Regions from separate parts of the Steroidobacter flavus genome, predicted to be linked through region 1. Evidence: riboswitches for the same ligand, from Rfam matches in the RefSeq annotation. Region 1 holds a riboswitch; the other holds the start of a gene.
The links. Region 1 has a riboswitch for cyclic di-GMP ahead of ACFPN2_RS13165 (fibronectin type III domain-containing protein). Riboswitches for the same ligand answer to the same signal wherever they lie in the genome.
Positions count from the first base shown of each region.

Region 2: another riboswitch for cyclic di-GMP. It lies ahead of ACFPN2_RS11000 (hypothetical protein); the one in region 1 lies ahead of ACFPN2_RS13165 (fibronectin type III domain-containing protein).

Region 1 is NZ_JBHSDU010000003.1:1,757,247-1,764,514, forward strand. It holds gene ACFPN2_RS13160 (fibronectin type III domain-containing protein) at 1-815, opposite strand, end outside; cyclic di-GMP riboswitch class I at 1,042-1,145, opposite strand; cyclic di-GMP riboswitch class I at 1,256-1,340, opposite strand; gene ACFPN2_RS13165 (fibronectin type III domain-containing protein) at 1,659-2,831, opposite strand; cyclic di-GMP riboswitch class I at 3,006-3,107, opposite strand; gene ACFPN2_RS13170 (HD domain-containing phosphohydrolase) at 3,288-5,906, opposite strand; gene ACFPN2_RS13175 (response regulator) at 6,051-6,485, opposite strand; gene ACFPN2_RS13180 (S9 family peptidase) at 6,482-7,268, opposite strand, start outside.
Region 2 is NZ_JBHSDU010000003.1:1,240,188-1,247,455, reverse strand. It holds gene rraA (ribonuclease E activity regulator RraA) at 1-16, opposite strand, end outside; gene ACFPN2_RS11000 (hypothetical protein) at 74-2,224, opposite strand; cyclic di-GMP riboswitch class I at 2,403-2,489, opposite strand; gene ACFPN2_RS10995 (hypothetical protein) at 2,642-2,977, opposite strand; gene ACFPN2_RS10990 (hypothetical protein) at 3,245-3,544, opposite strand; gene ACFPN2_RS10985 (hypothetical protein) at 3,729-4,118, shown strand; gene ACFPN2_RS10980 (circularly permuted type 2 ATP-grasp protein) at 4,322-5,737, shown strand; gene ACFPN2_RS10975 (alpha-E domain-containing protein) at 5,844-6,791, shown strand; gene ACFPN2_RS10970 (transglutaminase family protein) at 6,802-7,268, shown strand, end outside.

The DNA.
Region 1 (7,268 bases):
GAATACGTCTGCATCACCTGCACGCTCGTTCCCGGCGTGCCGGTAATCGTCGGCGCACGATTGTCGAGACCACGCACCTGGATGGAGAACGCCGGCAGCAGGACCGTGCTGGTGCCGTCGTTGACGCTGATGACGATGTTCGAATACGTCGCGACGTTGGTCGCACCCGGCGTGCCCGACAGCTGGCCGGTCGCGGTGTTGAAAGTCATCCACGACGGACGATTGGAAATCGAGAACCGCAGACGATCGTTTTCCAGATCGCTGGTGGTCGGTCGGAACGAGTAAGCCTGATCCACGATCACCGACGACGCCGGCGTGCCGGAAATCGTCGGCGGGCTGTTGCCCGACGGACAACTGGCCGAACACACCTTGATCTTGAACGTAACCGAGCTCGTGTCGCGACCGTCGGTGACGCTGATGGTGATGTCCTCGCTCTCACCGACATTCGTGGCTTGCGGAATGCCGCTCAGCCTGCCGGTCTCGGTGTCGAAGCTCGCCCAGGTGGGCTTGTTGGTGACGAAGTACTCGAGGAAGTCGTCGTCGTCGTCGGTCGCGAGCGGCGTGAAAGAGTAAGCCTCGCCCGCAGCCACCGTCGTGGGTGGAACGCCGGTGACCGACGGAGGCTGATTCGCCGGTGTCGGCAACGCCGGGTCGTCGGCGCCAGTGTCGCCCGCCGGCGGCTGCTCGCTGACGGCGCCGCCCGTTAAACTGCTGCCGCTATCGTCGTCGCCGCCGCCGCAGGCGCTCAACGACGCCGCAATCAAGGCCAGCAGCGCTCGCTGCAGGAAGGTCTTCCCGAAAAGTGTTGGAATCATTGCTCGTACCTTGGCTTCGCGCGCAACGACGACGGCCCGAAGACCGGCGTTGAGTTGCGTTGCTGTTTTCCGGATGTGATGCAGCCATCGCGGTCGAGACGCGAGGCTCGAAGCGCAGGGAAAGGTTGGCGCGCACGGGCTGGTGCGCTATCGGCAGCTCATTCGTTACACCTTCGCTCGTGCACGCGCTCGCAAGGGGCCTTGCGAACATCGTGTCGGTGGCGAAAGTGGCAACCCCGCTGTCATAGGAGCGCGGCGCATCGCACGCTGCGTTCCAGTAGACCGGAGGCTTTGCGTCCCCGCCTTTCGACGGGTTTGCCGATATCACTTTCTGCTGCTCCCTAGTTGGTCATGTTGACCCCGGGGCCGCGTGGCGCGATCGAACAGCAGCAAGGAAGGCGAGAAGGATGACGGCTAGCTCGGTGACGCAAGAAGAGCTGGCCGGCAACCCCGCTATCCCCAGCTCACGCTGTAGGACCGGAGGCTTTGCGTCGCCGTCTTTCGACGGTTATGCCCTGGTGAAGGGTTGTTCTGCCGGCTCTGCGTCTCTCACCGCTCTCGCTGCCGTGAGGCCGCGTCCAGTAGAGCGAATGCGATTCGACAAATTCCGATTGAACAAAACTTCGTGGTCGGGACGCAGTAAATCGTAGGAAATTTGTTTTTGCAATTGTCGGTGGCGGCCGACAGCACTGCGGTGGATTTGTCACTGCGAATTCACATAACAACGTCAGAATCCAGACGGCGCTCGTGTATGCGAGCCGATATTTAACAGTCCATAAAACGCAAAGCGGCGGCTGGATCGCTCCAGCCGCCGCTGTTTCATCAACGTTCTACCGTCGAGAGTTACGGCACGACCTTCGAGGAGACGTTCGAGTTCGAGCTCTCCGTGCCGTTGCTCGTGTAAGCGCGCACCGCGAAGTAGTAGGTGCCCGGCGAGAGACTGCTCAGCGAATACGTGGTGACGCTCGGGTTCGAGATCTGCACCGTCTGCGTCAGCGCGCTCGCGCTCGTGCCGTACGAGATGCGATAGCCAGCCAGGTTGCTCAGCGTGCTGCCATCCGTGTTCGAAGTCGGAGCAGTCCAGCTCAGCGTTGCACCACCGTTGGACACATCGACCACGTTGATCGCGAACGCTGCCAGCGAAGTGGTCGCACGACCGTCGCTCACGCTGATGGTGATGTTGGCGTACGAGCCGACTTGCGTGGCGCTCGGCGTGCCGGTCAGCTGACCGGTGCTGGTGTTGAACGTGGCCCAGCTCGGACGATTCGCGATCGAGTACGTCAGCGTGTTGCCATCCGGATCGCTCGCGGTCGGACGGAAGCTATAAGCGCTGCCCGCGTTGACCGAGGTCGACGGCGTGCCGCTGATGACCGGCGCGCGGTTGGTGGAATTGGAAACGACGATCGAGAACGCCGGTAGCGAAGTGGTCACACGACCGTCGCTCACGCCGATCACGATGTTCGAGAACGTGCCGGTCGCGGTCGGCGTGCCGCTCAACACACCCGTGGTCGTGCTGAAGCTCGCCCAGGCCGGACGATTCGTGATCGTGTAGCCGAGCGTGTTGCCATCGGCATCGCTCGCGGAAGGCTGGAAGCGATACGCGGTGCCAACCGTCGCAGTCGTCGCCGGCGTGCCGCTGATCGTCGGCGCGCGGTTCGCGGTGGACGTGCCCGTGGCATTCGCGGTGATGGAGAAAGCCGGCAGCGACACGACGTTCTTGCCATCGGTCACGCGCAAAGTGATGTTGTTCCAGGTGCCCGGCGACTTCGGGTAACCCATCAGGCGGCCGCTGTTCGGGCTCACTGCCATCCAGCTCGGCTTGTTGACGACGCTGAACTTCAGCGCACGACCTTCCGGATCGCTCGCGGTCGGCAGGAAGTTATAGGTGGTGTTGACCTTGATGACCGTCGGCGGCGTGCCGCTGATGGTCGGCGGCAGATTGACGGTCTGGGCAGAGGCGAGATTGGCGAGCGACGCCAGCGCCGCGACCGCGGCGAACGAAGCAGAAAAGCGCATGAGCAAGCTCCAGCAAAGCACTGTGTTCCGATGCCAGCTCGCACCCACGACACGCATGCGTGTCGGTGCGAGCACCTTTGTCTGGCAAGGGAAGCTGGCTTTGCTGGGCCGGCGCTAAAGAGCGCGGGCGGCAGGCCGAAAAACTTCACGAGACAACCTGATCGTTCAGGCTGAAACGGCAACCCCGCTATCTTTGGTGCGGCTGCTGGAACAGCGGCGCCAGAGGACCGGAGGCTTTGCGTCACCGTCTTTCGAACGGCTTTGCCCTTTCAGACAGGGCCCATTGTGCTGGAAGTTAACAATGCGACCAATCGGGCCAGCCCCCAAACGCGTTCAGGAAAACCTGCAAGCGGGAGCCGGGAAGTTTCAGCGACGCTTAATGGCGACGCTTATCGGGGGCCCAGCCGAGGCCTGATGCCTCGGCACAAAAAGGCCTGTTTTTCTCGGGAAATATCGTTATTCGGGCAAGGTGAAGCCGTGCTGCCGGATGAGCCGGGTGCAGGCCGCCACTAAGTGTTCGTCGTAACGTTTGCCCGCACCGCGGTTGAGCTCGTCGAGCGCCGCGTCCATGCCGGCGGCCGGACGGTAGGGTCGTGGCGAGCACATCGCTTCGACCGTATCCGCGATCGCGAGGATGCGCGCTTCGATCATGATGTCCTCACCTTTCAAGCCGCGCGGATAACCGCTGCCGTCGAAACGTTCGTGCGACTGGTAAACGATGTCGGCCACGGGAGCGCCGAGATCGATATCCGCGAGCAGCTGGCAACCTTCTTCGACGTGAGTGCGCATCAGCGCGACTTCGGTCTCGGTCAGCGGCGCGGGCTTGCTCAGAATGGAAGCCGGCACCGCGATGTTACCGATGTCGTGTAACAGAGCTGCAACACGCAGGCCGTGCTGACGCTCGCCATCGAGGCCCGCCTCGCGTCCGATCGCGACCGCCAGCGCCGCCAGGCGACGCGACGAGCCGGCGGTGTATGGATCGTGCCGCTCGCTCATGCGAACGAACGAATCGATCATGCCCTGAAGCGCCACATCGGTTCGCTGGAGCGCGCTCAGCGTCACTGCATGCGCACGCTTCGAGTGCAGGACACGCCACGCACCCTCGGCCAACGCAGCGAGCACACGCTGGTCTTCTTCGCCGTAATTCGATTCACGATTGCCGACACCGAGCACGGCGACCACTTCGTCGCCAGACAGGATCGGCACCGCCATGAACCGCGTCAGATCCGGCAGACCGTCGTTCTGCGGCTTGCGGGCGACGTCGTTGGTCCAGGTCGCGTGCTTACCGCGCACACATTCGCTGAGCATCATCGCGCGGCCAATGGGCTGCGGCTCCGAATTGGCCATCACCGCTTGCGGCCGGCTGCCATCGCGCCAGGCGGCGAGCGTCATGGTCTTGTGCGTGTTATCGACGAAATACAAATAGGCCAGCGGGCTGCGCGTCGCTTCGAGCGCCTGCTCGATCACCCGGCGCACGATCGCGGACTCGTCGAGCGAGTCGGCGTGCTTGAACAGATCGACCAGGAAATCCGCCTGCCGCTGGAGCAGCCGGTTCGCGATCAAGTCGCGACGGCGCTGAGCGGTCTCGCGAATCAGCACGATGCTGTCGCCGCGCGTGTTCTCCAGCAGCCCGACGCTCACTTCGACGTCGAACAGCGTGCCGTCCTTGCGACGATGCTTGGTCTCATAGCGACCGCCACCGCGCACGCGGCCAAGCTGCAAGCGCAGGGTGGTCTCGCCCGAGGTCGGATCCTCGATGTCCGCGGCGTTCATGCCCAACAGCTCTTCCTTGCTGTAGCCGGACATGCGGCAGTACGTCGCGTTCACGTCCTGGATCTGGCCATCGCTGCCGAGCAGCCACGAGCCATCGGCCGCCTGGTCCAGCAATGCGTTGCCGGCCTTCGCCTGTTCCTGAAGCTGGCGCTCGTTGTCGAGCCGCTGCGTGAGGTCGAACGCGGCGACCAGCTCGGCATTGCGACCGTCGAACTCGATCTGCTGCGAGGAGATCGACAACGCGAGCGCGCCACCGTCCTTGCGCTGATGCATGCGGACCGACGCGTCGCGCGAGTCGGCACCCGACAATTCCAGCGCCGACGCTTTCAAGCCGAGGAATTCGGCGCGCGAATAACCATACATGGCCAGCGCCGTGTCGTTGACGGCGATAAAGCCACCGGTGGCATGATCGGCGATCCACATCGGCTGCGGATTGCTCTCGAACACGCGACGGAAACGCGCCTCACCGGCGGCGACTCGCTGATTGCTCGCTTCGAGCTCGCTGATTTGGGAGCGCAGACGCGCATGGCTCTGAGTTGCACGTTCCAGCGCCTCGGCCTGAGCTTCCGCCTGCTGGGCTTTTTCCGCCACTTCGACCTGCAATCGATCGGCGCGCTCGACCGCTTCGAGCTGAGCGCGCTGGGCCTTTTCCAAAGCTTCCGCTTGAGCGGTCTGCGTGCGTTGAACGCGCTCCAGCGCTTCGGCTTGCGCCGCCTGCAGACGCTGCGCTTTATCGAGCTCCGCTGCCTGCACCGCTTGCACACGTTGCGCGGCCTGCGCCTTCTCGAGCGCTTCGGCCTGAGATTTTTCGAGCACGGCGAAGCGCTGCATGGCTGCCGTGTCGAGCATATTCATCGGACGGGTGTTGCCGCTCGCGCCATTACCGTGGCCGTTGGCGGGAGCCGGGCCACTGGCACGCGCGCCGTTCGCATGACCCGGCGGCAGCAGCTCATCCAGCGCGCTCAGCAGCTTTTCCGGCGGCGTCGAGCGTGCGAGGAAACGTTCGGCGCCCAGCTCCAGGGCAAAGCGCTCGTACTTCGGGTCGTCGTGCCGGCGGGTATAAAACAGGAAAGGAATATTCTGCAGGCGTTCGTCCTGCTTCCATTTGCGGCATAGGGCGAAGCCGTCCATACGGGGCAGGACGATGTCCGACACAATGGCCTGAGGCGCCTCGCGGCGCGCGACATCCAATGCCGCGAGCCCGTTGGCGGACTTCAGAACCCGATGACCGCGACCCGACAGCAGAGTCTCGAGCGCGCTTTGCTCGGACTCGCGCTCGAATGCGATCAGGATGACACCCATGCCTAGTCTCCCGGCGCGAGCGCGCCAGCCTTAAAACAGTCCTTCGGAGCCCCCGAAGTATGCCCGGCGCCCCCAAGGATTAGCACGACTAGGGGGAACTCTGAGCCGTAAAGGGAGACATAGTCCACATTTCGCGGTGGACGTTCAGGGCCCGGCGCGATTGATGCGGGTCCAGTACTGGCCGAGCAGCGACACCTGGTCGGTGAACTGTTTGAAGTCCACCGGCTTCACGATGTAACTGTTCGCATGCGCCTCGTAGCTGCGCATCATGTCCGACTCCTGATCGGAGGACGACATGATCACGACCGGCGTCGAGCGCGTCTTGGGATCGGCCTTGATCTGCGCCAGCACGTCCAGGCCGTCGATCTTCGGCATGTGCAGGTCGAGCAGCATCAGTTTCGGATTGCCCGACACGCGCTGCGCATACACGCCCTGGCGGAACACATAGTGGAGTGCCGCCTCGCCATCCTGAACCCAAACGACCTGTTGCGAGACGCCGCCGATCTCCAGCGCGCGAATCGTCAGCTCCGCATCGGTGGGATTGTCATCCGCGAGCAGGATGTAGCCCGTGTGACTCATGGCGCCTCTCCAATGCTGGCGCCTTCCGCCAGAGCGATGACGAATCCATATTCCCGAGCCACTTCTCGCATGTGCTCATATCTCCCCGACTTGCCGCCATGACCTGCCTCCAGGTTGACGTGCAACAACAACGCACGGCTGCCGGTATTGTGCCGTCGTAATTTGGCGACCCATTTGGCGGGCTCGTAGTACTGCACCTGACTATCCCATAGTCCGGTCGTGACCAGCATGGCTGGATAAGGCTGAGGGCGGATGTTGTCGTACGGAGAATAAGAAAGCATATAGGCGTAGGCAGCGGCTTCGTTCGGATCGCCCCACTCGTCATACTCGAGCGTGGTCAAGGGAATGCTGGTATCGAGCATGGTGGTGACAATGTCGACGAAGGGCACGTGCGCCACCAGCGCGGCATAACGATCGGCTGCGACGTTGGCGATCACGCCCATCAGCAGCCCGCCGGCGCTGCCGCCCGCGGCGAATACTTTGTCGCGCGCACAGTAGCCGCGCGCCACCAGATGATCGGTCACATCGACAAAATCGTTGAAGGTGTTCCATTTCTGTTCCAGGCGTCCGGCGTCGTACCAGCGCCGGCCGAGCTCCTGGCCGCCGCGGATATGCGCCATCGCATACACGAAGCCGCGATCGAGGATCGACAGCCGCGAGGAGCTGAAGCCCGGCTCCATGCTCAGCCCGTACGAGCCGTAGCCGTATTGATATAACGGCGCCGTGCCGTTCAGCGGCGTGCCTTTGCGATACACGATCGAGACTGGAATGCGCTCGCCGTCG
Region 2 (7,268 bases), 520 kb from region 1:
CGGTTCTGATATCCACGGCTCGGCCTCGTCAGGAAAGAGACGGAGCAGTTTGCCGCAGACGCGCGGGGCGGCGCTATTTCTTCTTGCCTAGCAGCCGCGACAGCAGCGAGCCGTTCTGCGGCAGCTTGCGAACGCCGCTCTCCGACAACTCGACTTCGCGCGCCTCTTCCATCAACTCATCGGCCAGGCTGCGCTTGAGTTGCTTGTGCTTGCCGGTATTGCCGGAGCGTGTCGGCTCGGAGCGCTTGATGGCGGGAGCGGCGGACTTGGCGGCGACTTTGCTATCCAGCGCTTTATGAACGCCGGTGGAATTCAGCTTGAAGGCGCCGGTGGCGTTGGGCTTGAACGCACCCGTCGCGCCGGGCTTGAACGTGCCGGTGGCGGAGTTCAGCGAGCCCGTGGCGTTCGGGCGGAACGCGCCGGTGGCATTGGGACGGAACGCTCCGGTGGCCGACGGATCGACTTCCATGGTGACTGTTGGCACCACCGGCGCGCGATTGGCGCGGGCGTTATTGAGCTCGACGACGTTGTTCTTCGGCTCTTCCGGCTCGGCGCGACGCGGCTGAGGCGCATCCTTGAAGCGGGCCTGCTCGGCGACGCTGATGCGCAGGACCGAAGGCGACGCGAAGAACGTCTTGAGATAGCCGGTGACCGCTTCGGCCGACACGGCTTCTTTGAAGAAACCGAGGCGCAGCGAGTGCACGATCTTGCCGCTGCCGGCGGTCGCGACGGAATACAAACGATAGGCCTCGAAAATATCGAGGTGCGGCAGGATGTCCAGATTCACCGGCTGCTCGGACGCCGCGAGCTGAATCGCAAACCACTTTTCCTGCGCGGCATCGCTCATCTCTTCGTTGGTCAGCGCGCGGATGGTCTGCGTGCTGTCGAGATTCGGATGCGCGTTCGAAGCGTCGCGAACCAGCGCAGGCGGCACTTGCTTCGGAATCGGCGGAGCGGCCTTGTTGGTCACCGGAGGAGCAACAGGCTTCGCAGGTGGCTCGTTCTTCTTTGCAGCCGGCGGCGGCGATGCTGGCTTCGCGGCAGCGGGCGCAGGCTTCGGCGCAGGAGCAGCGGGTTTAGCCGCAGCGGCTTTGTTTGTTACAGCGGGCGCGGGCTGCGGAGCGGGCGCGGCGGCCTTGGCCGGCGGTTCGTCATAGAGGTCGAGCTCGAACGCATCGACTTCTTCGATGTTAAGGCCTTTGCCGACGTGATACGGCTCGTTCGATCCGTTCGACTTCTGCGCAGCGGCGGGCGTCGGTTCAGGATCGGAGAAAGTCAGCGCAGGCACGCGCACGCTCGCGGCTGTATCCAGCTTTGGCGGGATGGTGGCGGGCGCGGGCGGAGTCACAGGCTTGCTTGCGACCGGCGCAGGCGCGGCGGCCGGAGGCGTGGTCTTGATCTTCAGCTTGCTGGTGTCGAGTGCGGCGAACTTGCCGCTCAACAAACCGACAGCGAGCGGTTCTTTCGACGGAGCAGGCGTCGGAGCAGGAGTGGGATCGTCGTTCCAGCTCATCTCATCGAGGCCAATGGCTTCAGTGAGCGCTTTGATCTTCGGCAACGACGCTGACGTGACTGCGGCCTTGGTCTCTTCGTCCGGCTCCCAAGTCATCTCGACGATTTCGTCGGTCGGCGCTTTGGCAGCGGGCTTTGCAGGTTGAGCGGGCTTCGCTGCAACAGGTTTCGCAGCGACCGCGGGCTTGGCGGCAACTTGCGCGGGCGGCGCGACGACGGGCGCGGGCGCAGCCTTGGGAGCGGGAGCTGCAGCGACAGGAGCGGGCGCGGCCTTCGGGGCAGGAGCAGGAGCAGCGGCAACGGGAGCCGGCGGCGGCGTGTTGACTACAGCAACAGTCGGACGCGGCGCAGGCGCAGGCGTCGCAGCCGGCAAATAGCCACGAGCGAAACGACGATCTTCATCGCTCAGGCTGGTCGTGAATGCGGTTGGATATTGCTGACGAACGACAGTGAGCACACGTTCGGCATGCGCTTCGTTGGTGAAGAAGCCGAGGCGCAGACGATGCCGCGTGCGTCCATCCTCGACACGCGCGACCTGATAAAGCTTGTAATTCTCGAGGCCGGGAATGTTACGGCCCGTCGTCGACACCGGCGCGATCGACGCGCACAGGTTGATGACAAACAGCTGCGTGCCGCTCCCTGAGCTCTGGGAGACGAGCGCCGGCTGTGAGCTTTCCGGCTCGACATAGACCTTGCTGGTGTTGTCTTCCACGTTTCTTCCCCGACCCGTTGCGCCGCTGAACACCGCCCGCTTGCGGTGGACGCGCTTCAAGCTGAACGGAACATCATTTCGGCGGGGAAGTGAGCGCGCGTATGCGCATCGCGCTCGTTCACGGCAGTTTCGCTGTTATCTTTTGTGGCGAAACCGTTGCCGCATTATGTCGCGGCCCCGTGGCAACCCCGCTGTCTTAGGAAATGAATCCGTTAGACCGGAAGCTTTGCGTCCTCGCCTTTCGGCGAGTTTGCCCAGTAAATCTAGCAATCGTCTTGGAACGATTCGATCATCGGCACCGCGTCGGCATAAGTCAAGCGTTATGGTCGCTTTCAGCAGACAAGGGGATTGGCGACAAGTGACCTGCTGCCATCGCCTTGAGGTTATGTCTCATTTAGCGGTTTTTCAGGTTCAAAATCAGACCGCCATGCGCGTCCACGCTTCTTTGCTCGCGCTCGCCGGCTCACCCGCCATGATGCGTGGCGCGAGCTGAGAAACGATATGAACCTGCGCCGCGTCGGACAGACCGAGTGCACGCAGCGCGCCTTCCAATCCCTCGATGAGCTGACGACGCTCGTTCTCCGTCGGGCAGCTGTCGCGCGCGAGCGCGGCGAGCTCGTCGCCCACGCTCTCCAGGGTTTCCGCGATCGAGGGCGCGAACTCGCTCAAGTCACCGCGCAGTCGCGCGGCGAAGCGAAACGAGTTGTACGCGCACACGTAGGCGCGATGTCTGAGCTTCAAGTTCTTCAACATTCCCACCGCATCGGTCTCCCGCAGAAGCCACGCGGGCGAAAGTGTGAAGGGCGACACGAATCGGGCGGTGTGCGCTGGATCGCAAAACGCCCTCGCATTCGCGCGTTGTATTTACGCCGCATTACGGATCAAGCACGTACGCGCAAAGTATTTTTTGCTGCGAAAATTTCACGCGCCCGCCGTTGACAATCGACCACAGTCATGATGCTGGGCATGTGGCGAAAATTTCGCCACGAGGGAAAGGGGGCGAGCGTGCGGCCGCGCTACTTACGCGCGGCCAACGTTACGGTCCGTGGGTGAATGGAAATATTCGCTTTCTTCGGCGAACTGGCGCATCAGCTTGCGCAGCTCCTCGATCCGGCCCTCGGCGGTGCTGATCGGCTGACATTCTTCGCATTCGGGATCCGAACAGGGTTGTCGCGAGTACAACCAGTACTGGACGGCACCCGCCAGCAGACCGTCGGCAATGTCCCAGATGTCGGCCTTGTCATCCGTGTCGGCGATCCGGTTGCCCAGATCGACGGCCTTGCCGAAGGCTTCGCTGAAGGGGTTGTCGGTTTCCTGCATGGGCGTCACTCGGGCGCGAACCGCCCGTTGCTCTCATTGAAGATGGCCCCATTGTAACGACGTTGTGCCCCCTGACGAAGACTGTCACCGCCTTGAAGATGCGAGCGCCGGCTGGTCTACTGTCATAAAGCACCGAGGCTTACACCCGTCCGTCGCAAGCGGGCGAATTCATTAGAGGTTTCACATGGCCGAAGAACGCAATCAAGACCCGCAGATGGACGCCGAAGGGCTCTACCAGGAGGAAAATTTCACCGATCGGCGGGTCGGTGCGATTCGTCGCCTGTCCCCGGTGCGCGCCGATGGCTCGGCCGATCCCGGCCGGCCGGTGCTGTACATCGGCCAGGCCGAGATCATGACCAACATGGGCCCGGTGCCGATCAGCTTCGAGATCGAGGGCCAGACGCTGGCGGACGCCGTGGTCGGCTTCGCGCCGGCCGCTCAGGCGGCCATCGAGCGCACCGTGCAGCAGATCCAGGAGATGCGCCGTCAACAGGCCTCGCAGCTCGTGGTTCCGCAGGGCCCGATGCCCGGCATCACCGGTGGCCGCGGCGGCGGCAAGATCCAGATGCCTTGACGATCGATCCTCATGATGGGGCCCGCGCCCCATCATCGTGCGTGGGGCCCGCCCGCCGGGCCTCGCGTTGGTGCGTCCCGCCTCGAACTGCTCACGATTCACGCATAACCAGCGCCTTCCGCCGCTGGCACGCTTTTCGCTCCTTCGCCTGACACCTAGCTCGAGCCGCGGCACTGCTGCCGCCGGCTACAACAGAGGTCTGGATGTCGGCGACTCCGTACGATGAAATGCATGCCAGCGACGGCGACGTGCGCGAGCACTACAAGACCTTCGCTTCCTGGCTGGCCCGCACGCCCAGCGAGCGCGTCGCTCACAAGCGCGCCGAGGCCGACACGTTGTTTCATCGGGTCGGCATCACGTTCACCGTGTACGGCGAAGAAGCGGGCACCGAACGGCTGATTCCCTTCGACATCGTCCCTCGCATCATCCCGGCCAACGAATGGAAACATCTGGCCGCCGGCTTGAAGCAGCGCGTGCGTGCGCTGAACGCGTTTACCAACGATATCTATCATTCGCAGGAGATCCTGCAGGCCGGCCGCATTCCCGCCGAACAGGTGCTGTGTAACGGTCAATACCGGCCGGAGATGCAAGGCATCGACGTGCCGGGCTCGATCTATGCGCACATCGCGGGCATCGATGTCGTGCGCGCCGGGGCCGGCGAGTTCTACGTGCTCGAAGACAATCTGCGGGTGCCGTCGGGCGTGTCATACATGCTCGAAGACCGGCGCATGATGATGCGATTGTTTCCCGAGCTGTTCGCGGTGCATTCGGTGGCGCCAGTCGAGCACTATCCCGATTTGTTGCTGGAGAATCTGCGCAGCGTCGCGCCGTCCGGTGTGAACGATCCGACGGTCGTGCTCCTCACGCCGGGTGCTTATAACAGCGCGTACTTCGAGCACGCGTTCCTCGCGCAGCAGATGGGTATCGAGCTGGTCGAGGGGCAGGATTTGTTCGTCGACGACGAGTTCCTCTACATGCGCACCACTCGCGGCCCGCAGCGGGTCGATGTGATTTATCGCCGCATCGACGACGACTTTCTGGACCCGCTGGTGTTTCGGCCGGATTCGATGCTGGGCATTCCAGGATTGCTGGCCGCGTATCGCGCGGGGCGCGTGACGATTGCGAATGCGATCGGCACGGGCGTGGCGGACGACAAGTCCATTTATCCCTATGTGCCGGAGATGATCCGCTTCTATCTCGGCGAAGAACCGTTGCTGTCGAATGTGCCGACGTATGTGTTACGTCGCAGAGAGGATTTGGAATACACGCTCGCGCATCTGTCGGAGCTGGTCGTCAAAGAGGTTCATGGCGCCGGCGGATACGGAATGTTGATTGGCCCGGCGGCGAGTAAGGATGAACTGGCGGCGTTTCGTCAGCGGATCCTGCGCTCACCGGAGAAGTACATCGCCCAACCGACACTCGCACTGTCCGCGTGCCCGACGTTCGTCGATGCGGGCATCGCGCCGAGACACATCGATTTGCGGCCGTTCGTCTTGTCGGGCCGGGAAGTAACCTTGGTGCCTGGCGGCTTGACCCGAGTGGCGCTGAGAGAAGGATCGCTGGTGGTGAATTCGTCGCAAGGCGGTGGGACGAAGGATACGTGGGTGCTGGAGCGATGAACGACCTGCGCATAACGCCGCCACAGATTGTTATTTTTGTTTTTCCCTCCGGACAAAACAAAAAAACAACCCTCTCTTGGCGAGGGAGCCCGCAGGGCGTACGAGCATGCTGAGCCGCACCGCCGATCACCTGTATTGGATGGCGCGCTACACCGAGCGCGCCGAAAATCTCGCTCGCATGCTCGACGTCAATTCGCGCATGTCTCTGCTCCCTCAAGGCGCCGAGGTCGTCGAACAAGGCTGGATCGCGACGCTCACCATCATCGGCTTGATGGACGCGTTCCGGCAGCGTTACGACGCAGTCACCTCATCGAACGTCATCGCCTTCATGGCCTTCGATCGCGACAACCCTCTGAGCATCTACAGCTGCCTGCGCGCCGCGCGTGAAAACGCGAGGGCGGTGCGCGGCACGCTCACGTCGGAAATTTGGGAAACATTGAACGCGACCTGGCTGGAGATGCGCGTGGCCAGCCTGCGTTCTTCCACCGAAGCGGAAGTCGGCAATTTCTTCGAGTGGGTGAAGTATCGCTCGCACGTCGCGCGGGGCGTGATTCAAGGCACGATGTTGCGTGATGAGGCCTGGCACTTCACGTGGCTCGGCACGTATCTGGAACGCGCCGACAGCACCGCTCGCATTCTCGATGTGAAGTATCACTTGCTGCTCCCTCGCGGTGAGCAAGCGGGTGGCGCAGCCGACTACTATCAATGGAGCGCACTCCTGCACTCCGTCTCCGCGTTCGAAATCTATCGCCGCGTCTACCGCGATCTGATCACACCGAGGCGCGTCGCCGAGTTGCTAGTCCTGCGCGACGACATGCCCCGCTCACTTCGAAGATGCATGTCTCAAGTCCACATGCACCTCCAGTCGGTGCGGAACGCGCAGTCGTCGGAAACGGAGCGGCGTGCCGGCGAGCTACAGGCGTCGCTGCATTTCGGGCGCATCGAAAGTGTGTTCGAGATCGGGCTGCACGAATATCTGGTGCGATTCCTCGGTCAGGTGCGCGATCTCGGCGATCGCGTGTCACGGGACTTCCTGGTGTCGGCTACCGACTAAGAGAGAGCGTATGCAACTGCATATCCGACACGAAACGTTCTATCGCTACGGCGAGCCGGTGAAGCGCAGCGTGCAGAACCTGCGGCTGACCCCTCGTCGCGATCCCATGCAACGCGCGTTGAGCTGGAATATGGCTGCGCCCGGGCGCTATCGCTCGCAAGTCGATGCTTACGGAAACATCGTGCATTTGCTCACCCTCGACGAGCCGCATCGGGAGATTCGCATCGTCGTGAACGGCATCGTCGAGACCGAGGATCACTCCAGCATGTCGCTGCCCGACGAAGGCAGGATTTCGCCGCTGGCCTTTCTTGCCGAAACGCCGCTGACCCGGGCCGACGAGGCCATCGTCAACTTCGCGCGTCCTCATCTGCAAGCGGGCAACGAGTCGCCCGGCAGGCTGCTCGCGCTGGCGGAAGCGGTGTGTGAAGAAGTGCGCTATGAAAAAGGCGCCACCGACGTTCACGAATCCGCCTCGCG